Regions from separate parts of the Exilispira thermophila genome, predicted to be linked through region 1. Evidence: riboswitches for the same ligand, from Rfam matches in the RefSeq annotation. Region 1 holds a riboswitch; the other holds the start of a gene.
What was found. Region 1 has a riboswitch for cobalamin ahead of ACZ5EC_RS06945 (ABC transporter substrate-binding protein). Riboswitches for the same ligand answer to the same signal wherever they lie in the genome.

Region 1 (4,756 bases):
TCAAAAAGTTGAAGGATTATTTTCCTGATAATAGAAAACTATATAAATTAAATGGAAATTCAAAATTAGAAAAATATGAAACATTTCTTATAAAAAAAAGATGGTTAGTTGAAAATAATATAGATAATGTTTATTTAATCATTTATATTATGGATGAAAATATGAGGGCTTCTAATAAGTTTATTTTTGAGTTTCCATTAAAATATGTTATGGAAGAAAAAAATATTAATCATACTGAAGAAAAGGAAATCAAAGAAGTAAAATAATTATATTAAATAAAATATATAAAAATAATATTGATATATTTCTTGTTAAATTAGAGATAAATTTATTATTACAAAAAAAAGGTTGTCTCAAAACTAAAGAAGATGCAGAATTAAAGAGAGCTAAAGAAAAAAAATTCTGTGGTTAGTGAAGTTCATAATAAAATTTGAAATTATTGTATTTAATTAAATTAATTTAAGTTAATAAATATATCCTAATTAAAATTTCTTGACTGGATTACAGTTGCCAAAGGCTAAAAAGAAAAAATATTAGTTTTGTTATAAAAGTTCTAAAAGTATTAAATAAACTGATTTCATAACTGACCTAATGAGAAAAATTTTAATAATGATAGAATCTATTCTATTTTTTAAATATCTCAATAATTTCAATTTTATTTTTACAAAAAGAGCTATCCCTTAAATAGAGACAGCTCTTTTTTAATTATTTTATTTATTTTAATTTTTTTGCATAACCTTTATTTTGCTGAATATTTCAAAGAATCCTTTAAAAGTATCAAAAGAAGGTTGTAAAATCATATTTTCTATTTCTGGAGTAATAAAAATTATATTTCCTGTTTTTTTAGCTTTTAGGTGAGTAAATATGTTATCATTAAATAAATCTTTTTTAATGTATGTAGAAGCAACAAGAATAAAATCAGGATCAAGTTCTATAAATTTTTCTAAAGAAATTTTAGGCCATCCTTTATCTTCTATGGAGTATTTTATACCTGCAAGTTCAAAAAAATTAGCAATAAATGAATCCGAGCCTGATAACATAAAATTCTTGTCATACCAGATTATAGATATACCTGTAATATGAAGTTTTAGGTTTTTAATTTTATTTTCATATTGGTCAATATATTGCTTTTTAAGAGTTTTAAAATTATTATATAAACTAAATAATAAGGATAAATTTTTTAAATCATTTTTTAAAGATTCAATTGTATCAGGTGAATAAACAAAATAGTTGATATTATTTTTTTCAATTTCAGCTAATTTTTGAACTGGGAAGGATTTATCAATTATTAAAAGGTCAATTCCATTTGATATGATTTTTTCTAAATCAGGTCCATTATAATCACCTATAATTTTAGTGTCATTTTTTAAATAATTTTTATAAATTGATATGGAATAAGAATCAACACCAACAACATTATTAAAATCATAATTTAGCATGTGAAGAGTTTTAATTACAGCTGGATTTAAAATACCAATCTTACTATAATTTTTCAATTCAATTTTTCTTCCTAAACTGTCTGTAACAGTTTTGACTGGAGTATTATTATTCTCACCCTGTTTTCCTGCAAAAGCTGGATGTGCAAATAAAAATACAAAAAAGAATAATACAAAAAACAAAGTAAATTTAAAAAGATATCCCTTTTTCATAAGAAAACTCCTTTAATGTTTTTTTAGTTGGTAGATTGCAGGAAAATTTTAAAAGATTTTTGCTTTCTTTTATTGGTTGATAAAAAGAATTGAAAAAAGAAAGTACATAGATTGCATTTTCCTGCTATATCCACCAGAAGAAGGATAATAGCTAATTATCAGCAGGTCTCCTGACTTAAGGAAAAGTTTATAACCCTTCCCATAAGGCTTCCCTACAGTGGTTGTTATAAACCGTTTACCTATTACAGTTCCTTCTGAGAGTGCAGGATTTTCACCTGCTTCCCTTGGCTGATAATTATTAATAGAATAATAAATTATATTTTTAAGTCAATAGTATAAAATAAAATTATTTTAAATAATTTTTCCTGATTTTTAAAAAATCATGAATGCTTTCAGATAGATAATATCAGTATTAACAGTAAATAGTAAATAAAAGAAAATAACAATAAAAAGAATAAATAAGAAAAGACATAAAAATATTAAAAATAAAACTTGACATCATACTGTTATAAAGTATGTTGAGAAAGACAGATGGTAATAGAAAAAGGAGGTCAGTTATGTATAATAATTTTCAAAGTGAAAATACAAAGAAAGTTGTTTTAATCACTGGTGGATCATCAGGTATTGGAAGAGCAACAGCATTATATTTGTCTGATCTTGGATTTAAGGTTTTAGTTACTGTAAGAAAGGAGAAGGACTATGCAAAAATTAAAGATATGAATAAAGAAAATCTAATTTCATTGTATCCATTTGATTTTAATGAAAAAGAACATTATAATCTTCTATATGAAAATATAAATCTGATGCTTGATAAATTAAAAATAGATGGTCTTTTTAGTATTATAAATAATGCTGGTGGTGGAGAAATAACGCCTATTGAATTAATGAATGTATTGGATTTTAATAAAGATCTGGAAACTAGAATTGTAGGACCAATAAAATTATTACAGATGTTTCTTCCACTTATAAGAAAAGCAAAAGGAAGAATATTATGGATAGTTACTCCAGGGCTTATTCCAACACCTTTTGTTTCAAGCATACATATTGCAGATTTTGGAGTAAATTGTCTTGTTAGAACTCTGGATCTGGAACTATCAAAATGGGATATCCCTGTTTCGATGGTAAGGTGTGGTGGAATCAAAACGGAGGGAGCATATAAGGCTAATATTAAACTTGAAAATTTTATAGAAAAATTATCAATAAATAATCCTGTTGAAAAAACTTATAAAAAATTATTAGAAAAAGAACTGGATTTTCAAAAAAAATTTGAAGTTAAAAGAACAGATCCAGTTGAAGTTGCTGAAATAGTAGGTAAAGCGTTATTAGAAAAAAAACCAAAATTGGTTTATAGAGTTGGATATATGTCATCTATTGCTGGGATATTAGAAAAATTTCCATATTCTTTTTTAAATAAATTATTAAAAAAAAGAATGTAAAGTTTAATAAAAAATATATTTAGTATAATTGTTAAAAAGAAAGAATATATTAGTTATTATATACATAGGTCGATGGGGGGAGGAGTAAAAAAATATGCAAAAATTAACAAAAGATGAATTTATAAAAAAAATGAGAATCGATCAAAAACTATTTAGTGATTTTGTAAATGCTGACATTATTGAAGAAAAAGAATTATATACTGAAGAAGATGTAGAAAAAGTTAAAAAATTCAAGAAAATAAATGTATTTAAAAAAGAAGATTTGTTTAAAAGATATAAAATTAAAAATACTGAATATGACCTTTTGTTAAAAGAAAATATAATGGAAAATAAACCATTTTATAATAATAAAGATGTAGAAATTTTAAAATCATATAAAAAGTTGAAATCTCTAGGATATGATATTCAAAAGGTAATAAAAATATTAAAAGAGATAGGCCTTCCAGAAGAAGATAATTTGTTTGATAATGATGAATATATTTATATAAATGATTTAGCAAAAAAATTAAATATATCTGAAAGAACTATAAAATTTTATGAAAAAGAAAAGTTGATTTATGAGCCAAAGATATATAAAAATAAAAGATTTTATTTAAAAGATGTTGAAAAACACTTAATATTAATAAAAAACTTGCAGGAGATTGGATATAAGTTGAAAGAGATAAAAACTATTTTTGATGGATTGATATATAAAAAAGATAATGAAAGAAGAAAATATGATTTAATTAAAGAGCTTTTAAAACAACTTGAAATAAAAAAAGGGATATTAAACAAAACAATAGATATGTTAGAAAGGATGAATAATGAGTAATAATACAATATATTTTATTGGGGATTCTATAACCAGAGGGGTAACATTAGTTGATGGTAAATATAAAATAATAGATGAATCATTTTATGAAAAATTTAAAAATATAATCTATAAAAAAACAAAGAATTTTGGTAAGTTTGGAATTACAACAAAAAAATTTTTAGAAAATATAAATAAATATACTGGAAAAGATGTTGATTTAATTTTTTTTCAGATGGGTGGTAATGATTGTAATTTTAATTGGAAAGAGATTGCAAAAAATCCTGATGCTATACATTATCCAAATGTTTCAAAAGTTGAATATGAAAGTAATTTAAGAAAAATATATGATTATTTTTATAAAAATAAAATAAAAGCAATAACTTTGAATTTGCCTCCATTACATCCAGAAAAGTTTTTTAATTATCTGGGCAACAAAAAAGAGAAAGAAAACATTTTGAGATGGTTAAAAAACATTAGTAAAATATATTATCACCATGAATCATACAATAAAATATTTGAAAGAGTGACATATGAATGTGGTCTAAATATGATTGATATAAGAAGTGATTTTTTAAAAGAAGATATACTTGATGATTTAATAAGTGAAGACGGAATACATCCAACAAAACTTGGTCATGAATTAATTTTTAAATCAATTAATGAATATTTAGTTAAAACTTTTATTTATTCTAAATAAATTTACATAATCCCTTTATTTTTTGCAAGTTGTTTAACTATAAAAGTAGCAACATCTTCTGGAAAAGTATGAGGTCCAAATCCAGCATCATACCCAAGTTCTATTGCTAGTTTATGCTCAATTCTAGGACCCCCTACAATTAAAAGAACTTTATCTCTTAAATTTTCAGCTTCTAAAAGTT
Region 2 (4,756 bases), 100 kb from region 1:
CATTGTAACAAGGTTTGAATAAAAAACAGTTAATTCTGCAATTGCAGGCATTTTAGATTGAATAACTATTGTTGCTTTTTCTGGATCTATTCCTGAAGCAAGATAATCTTTAACAACTTCTAAAATATTATCTCTAACTTTAGCAGGATTATTAAAATTGTCAGTTAAAGCCTGTACATCAGCAATGAGAATATAGGTTTCAAATTTATCCTGAAGATTAACTCTTTCAATTAATGAACCAAAATAATGTCCAATATGTAAAGGTCCTGTAGGCCTATCACCTGTAAGTATTCTTTTCATAGAAAACTCCTGATTAGAAAAGTAATTATTTAGTTTCTAACAATTAATTATTATTTTAGAATCTATTGGTTTCTAATAATTTATAACAAACTTTTTAATAGTAAAGTATAAATATTATATCAATTTGATATTATTTATTATATCAAGCAAACACAACTAAGATACTTCTTCATATCTAAATGTTAGTAATGTTAAAATAAAAAATAGAAAAAACATACCTAATAGAACAAAAAGATTAGTATAAACAAAAATAAGATTTTGCCCTAAAAGCATACTGGAATAAAGAAGTTTTGTGAAATGATAAACTGGATTTGTATATGCAACATATAAGAAAAATTTAGGTAACATTTCTAAAGGGAAATAAACTCCAGATGTAAACATTAAAACCATATTTAATATTTGACCTATAGCACTAGAAGTCTCTTCGGATTGGATAATTCCAGCGAGGAAAAATCCTATGATTGAAAATGTAAAAGCTCCAATAATAAAAGATACAACAAATGCAAAAATGTTTATATTTACTCTTACTTTAAAAATTAAAAAAGCTGTTATAAATAATAAAAATGTTTGTATAATACCCGTTATGAATCTCTGTAGGACAAGACTAATAGTAAAGTGTGATTTTTTTAAAGGTGTAAATAGAAATCTTTTTAAAAAACCCATTTTTCTATATGAAACGATAATTGATGGGATTGAAAAAAAAGAATTTTGCATAAGAGAAATTGCAATCATTCCAGCAAAAAGAAAGTATATGTATTTATATGTAAGGCCATTTCTTTTAATTATATTTGTTTTATATTCTAAAGGAATTTTAATTTGCTGGAAATTTTTTAAAATGTACAGGTTGGTTTTATCTATAAATGATGTTAATATTGAATTTATTTGTTGATTTTTTTCAGAAAGGAAAATTTTTAAAATGTTATTTTTGTCTGTATCTGTATTGTCTATTTTATCTAAAGTAATAAATGCATAAATTCTATTATTAATAATCATTTTTTCTTTATCTTGATAGTCTATAAAAACCACTTTAAAGATCTTGCTTTTGTCAAGAGAATATCTTAATTGTTGAAGCTTGTAAGGAAGATTTGATTCATATTTTTTATCAAATCCAATTTTTATTGTATTAACTTTACTATTATCTGTATTTCCAAATATGTATCCTAAAAACAAAAAGATAAACACAGGAAAAAAATAGATCCAGAATAATGTTCCTTTTGATCTTTTCTGCATTAATGAAAACACATTTATTAAATTATTTACAATTTTTAAATCTTTCATAAAGAACTCCGTTTATTTTAATTTATCAACAATATTATAGTTTATTTATTTTATTTATTTTATTTATTTTATTACAACTTCTGTTTGTTGTTTTAATTAAAAGATTAATTATTATTAGCTGAATTGTTTTTATAAATCTGCCCTGTTTTTAAAAGAAAAACATCTTCTAAAGATGGGTGTTTTATAAAAATATTTTCAATTTTTAAAGAAGTATTTCTTATAGTTAAAAAAAACTGTTCTAAAAATGATTCAATATAGTTTGTATAAATTATATATTTATTTTCTATGTTAATAATTTTTTTTATTTCACTTTTAAAGTTAGTAAAAAATGAATCTAAAATTTGAAAATTTGATTTATTTAAAGAGCTTTTTGTAAATGAAATTGAAATTTTGTTTTCTATATTTGAATTTAAAATTAGATTGGTTGGTGTATCTTTTGCGATCACATTACCTTTATTTATTATAAGTACAATATCTGAAAGTTCTTCAGCTTCATCCATATAATGTGTTGTTAAGATAATTGTTTTTCCATTTTGTTTAAATTTTAGAATAATATCCCATAATTTTCTTCTTGAATTCGGATCAAGTCCAGTTGTTGGTTCATCAAGAAAAATAATTGATGGATCATTAATAACAGCTAATGCTATTTGTAATCTCTTGCTTTCTCCACCGGATAAATTTTTTATTAAAGTATTTTTTTTGTGTTCAAGGTCAACTAATTTTAATGCAGTTTTTGAATCAAACCCTTTATTATAAAATGATCTATAAAGATTGAGAATTTCTATAGGTTTAAGATTTTCCATTAATTGACCATCCTGTAATTGAACACCTATATTTTCCTTTACAAATTTAGAACCAATTTTATTTCCTAAGATAGATATTTGCCCTTCATCAAATTTTCTAATTCCCTCTAGGATTTCAACTGTAGTTGTTTTTCCAGCACCATTAGGTCCTACAATTGTGAAAATTGAACCTATAGGGACTTCAAATGAAATACCTTTTAATGCAATAAATTTATTATAAGATTTTTTGAGATTGTCTACTTTTATTGCAAGATTATTATTCATGATATTATCCTTTAAAAATTTTAAAAGAAGTTAGCAATTTTTAAGAAATGTAATTATTGTTAATTTTGGGTATACAAAAAAATCAACTAATTAATGCACTTTAAGTAATAAAGTACTTTGTAAATATGTCAAGGTTTTAATTTAAATTTTTTTATAAAATCTTAAAAATATAATTGAATTATAAATTTTAAATTCTATAATGTTAATACATGGTATTCTGGTGATTCATATAGATATATATTACCATTTATATTTTTTAGAAAACCCCTTTTTTATTACGGGTTTAATGTTCAAACTATATCTGGTTATAAAAATGTCTATATGAATTTAAAAGGGAATCAGGTTAAAATCCTGAGCTGTCCCCGCAGCCGTGAGTGGTAACGAAACTTCAAAAACCACTGGAATATAATATGTGATTTTGAATTTTATCAAAATTGCAAATATTCCGGGAAGGTGAAGGAGTAGATAGCCACAAGCCGGAAAACCTGCCAGAATATTTAGATGCTTCGGGGTAAAGTGGTGGGAAATCCAAAAAACTCTAATTTATTTGCAAAATCTTACTTTTTAGTTTTTAAAGTGAAAAACTAATCATTTATTAATTTCAAATTTTGTAATGATTAATATCTAAAAAAATAATTTCCCCCATTAACCCCCTAAAATATTTAGGAGATGTGATAAAAATCAATAGCAGGGGATAAAGAAACTGCTTTCAGGCAACGAAAATAAACCTGAAAGCAGATAGGCTTAGGTTCGACATTTAATTTGGTCAAAAAGACCGTTTAGGAGAATGAAGAGCCTACAGCCGAATCAACATAATAATCGGATTTTAACAATCCAGATTGAATAGGAGAATGGATTATTCTCTGTAATAAATATCGTAAAGAATCTGCTTTCAATTAAAAAAAAATAATTGGAGGAGGCAGATGAAACTATCAGTTGGAGTTGATTTACACAAGCATCAAATGACGGTATGTATAAAAAATTTAGAACAAAGGATTGCAGATATTAATTGGAAATTTTCTACAAAAAAAGAAGGATATATGGAATTTGTAAGATTGTTAAAGAAATTATCCCAACCAGAAGAAATTGAAATAGCAGTAGAATCTACAGGAAATACAAGATATTTCAAAAGAGAAATGGAAAATTATGGATTTAAAGTACATGTAGTAAATACCTTAAAGTTTAAAGTAATAAATGAATCAATAAACAAAACAGATAAACATGATGCAAGGACATTAGCAGAATTTTTATCAAAAGATATGATACCAGAAGTAAATTTATGTAAAGAAGATAGTAAAAATTTAAGAGATTTATTAAAGCATAGGTCAGTATTAAAAAAGACCAATGTAAGTTTAAAGAATCAAATACATGGAATAATGTTAGAAATGGGTATAGAAACAAAGAATGGACAGCTTAACACAAAAACAGGAAGGGTAAAAATTATAGAACAAATATCGGACCCAATAAAAAAAAGTATAGTATCAGGGATAATAAAAACAATAAATAGTATAGAAAGTTTAATATCAGAAATAGAGAAAGAGCTTTCAAAGATGACAGAAAAAGATGAAGCAGTAAGAATACTAAGGACAATACCAGGATGTGGATTGATAACTTCAATTACTTTAAGGGCTTACATAGATGACATAAATAAATTTAGTTCATATAAAAAGCTTTCTTCTTATTGTGGATTGGTACCATGGGTACAAAATTCAGCAGACAAAGAAAGATATGGGAATATAACTAAAAGAGGTTCACAAGAATTGAGAACAGCATTTGTACAGATGACAATGGGTATGATAAGGGTAAAAAGAGAAAGAGAAAATAGATATATGAAATCTTATAGAAATATGAAAAAAATAAAAGGAAGTGGAAAAGCAATAATAGCAACTTCAAGAAAGTTAAGTAAATTGGTATGGACATTATTAAAAAATGGTTGTGAATATGATCCAGTAAAATCAAATGATATATTGTTAAATAAAGATTATTCCGTTGCCTGAAAGCAATGATTTGAGGTTTTACCTCGTTTATATAAATTAGCAGATTTTTTGATATTTAATATTGATTTTTATAGGAGGGAAAAATGGTTTTAAGCACTTTAGAAAATTTAGCAG

Region 2: another riboswitch for cobalamin. It lies ahead of ACZ5EC_RS07400 (IS110 family RNA-guided transposase); the one in region 1 lies ahead of ACZ5EC_RS06945 (ABC transporter substrate-binding protein).

The regions. Positions count from the first base shown of each region.
Region 1 covers NZ_AP042476.1:1,644,934-1,649,689, reverse strand. The annotation lists gene ACZ5EC_RS06950 (hypothetical protein) at 1-266, shown strand, start outside; gene ACZ5EC_RS06945 (ABC transporter substrate-binding protein) at 720-1,649, opposite strand; cobalamin riboswitch at 1,793-1,957, opposite strand; gene ACZ5EC_RS06940 (SDR family NAD(P)-dependent oxidoreductase) at 2,207-3,085, shown strand; gene ACZ5EC_RS06935 (MerR family transcriptional regulator) at 3,180-3,896, shown strand; gene ACZ5EC_RS06930 (SGNH/GDSL hydrolase family protein) at 3,889-4,575, shown strand; gene kamE (lysine 5,6-aminomutase subunit beta) at 4,578-4,756, opposite strand, start outside.
Region 2 covers NZ_AP042476.1:1,749,411-1,754,166, forward strand. The annotation lists gene trpS (tryptophan--tRNA ligase) at 1-300, opposite strand, end outside; gene ACZ5EC_RS07390 (ABC transporter permease) at 457-1,578, opposite strand; gene ACZ5EC_RS07395 (ABC transporter ATP-binding protein) at 1,683-2,645, opposite strand; cobalamin riboswitch at 2,931-3,152, shown strand; gene ACZ5EC_RS07400 (IS110 family RNA-guided transposase) at 3,569-4,642, shown strand; gene ACZ5EC_RS07405 (YbjQ family protein) at 4,726-4,756, shown strand, end outside.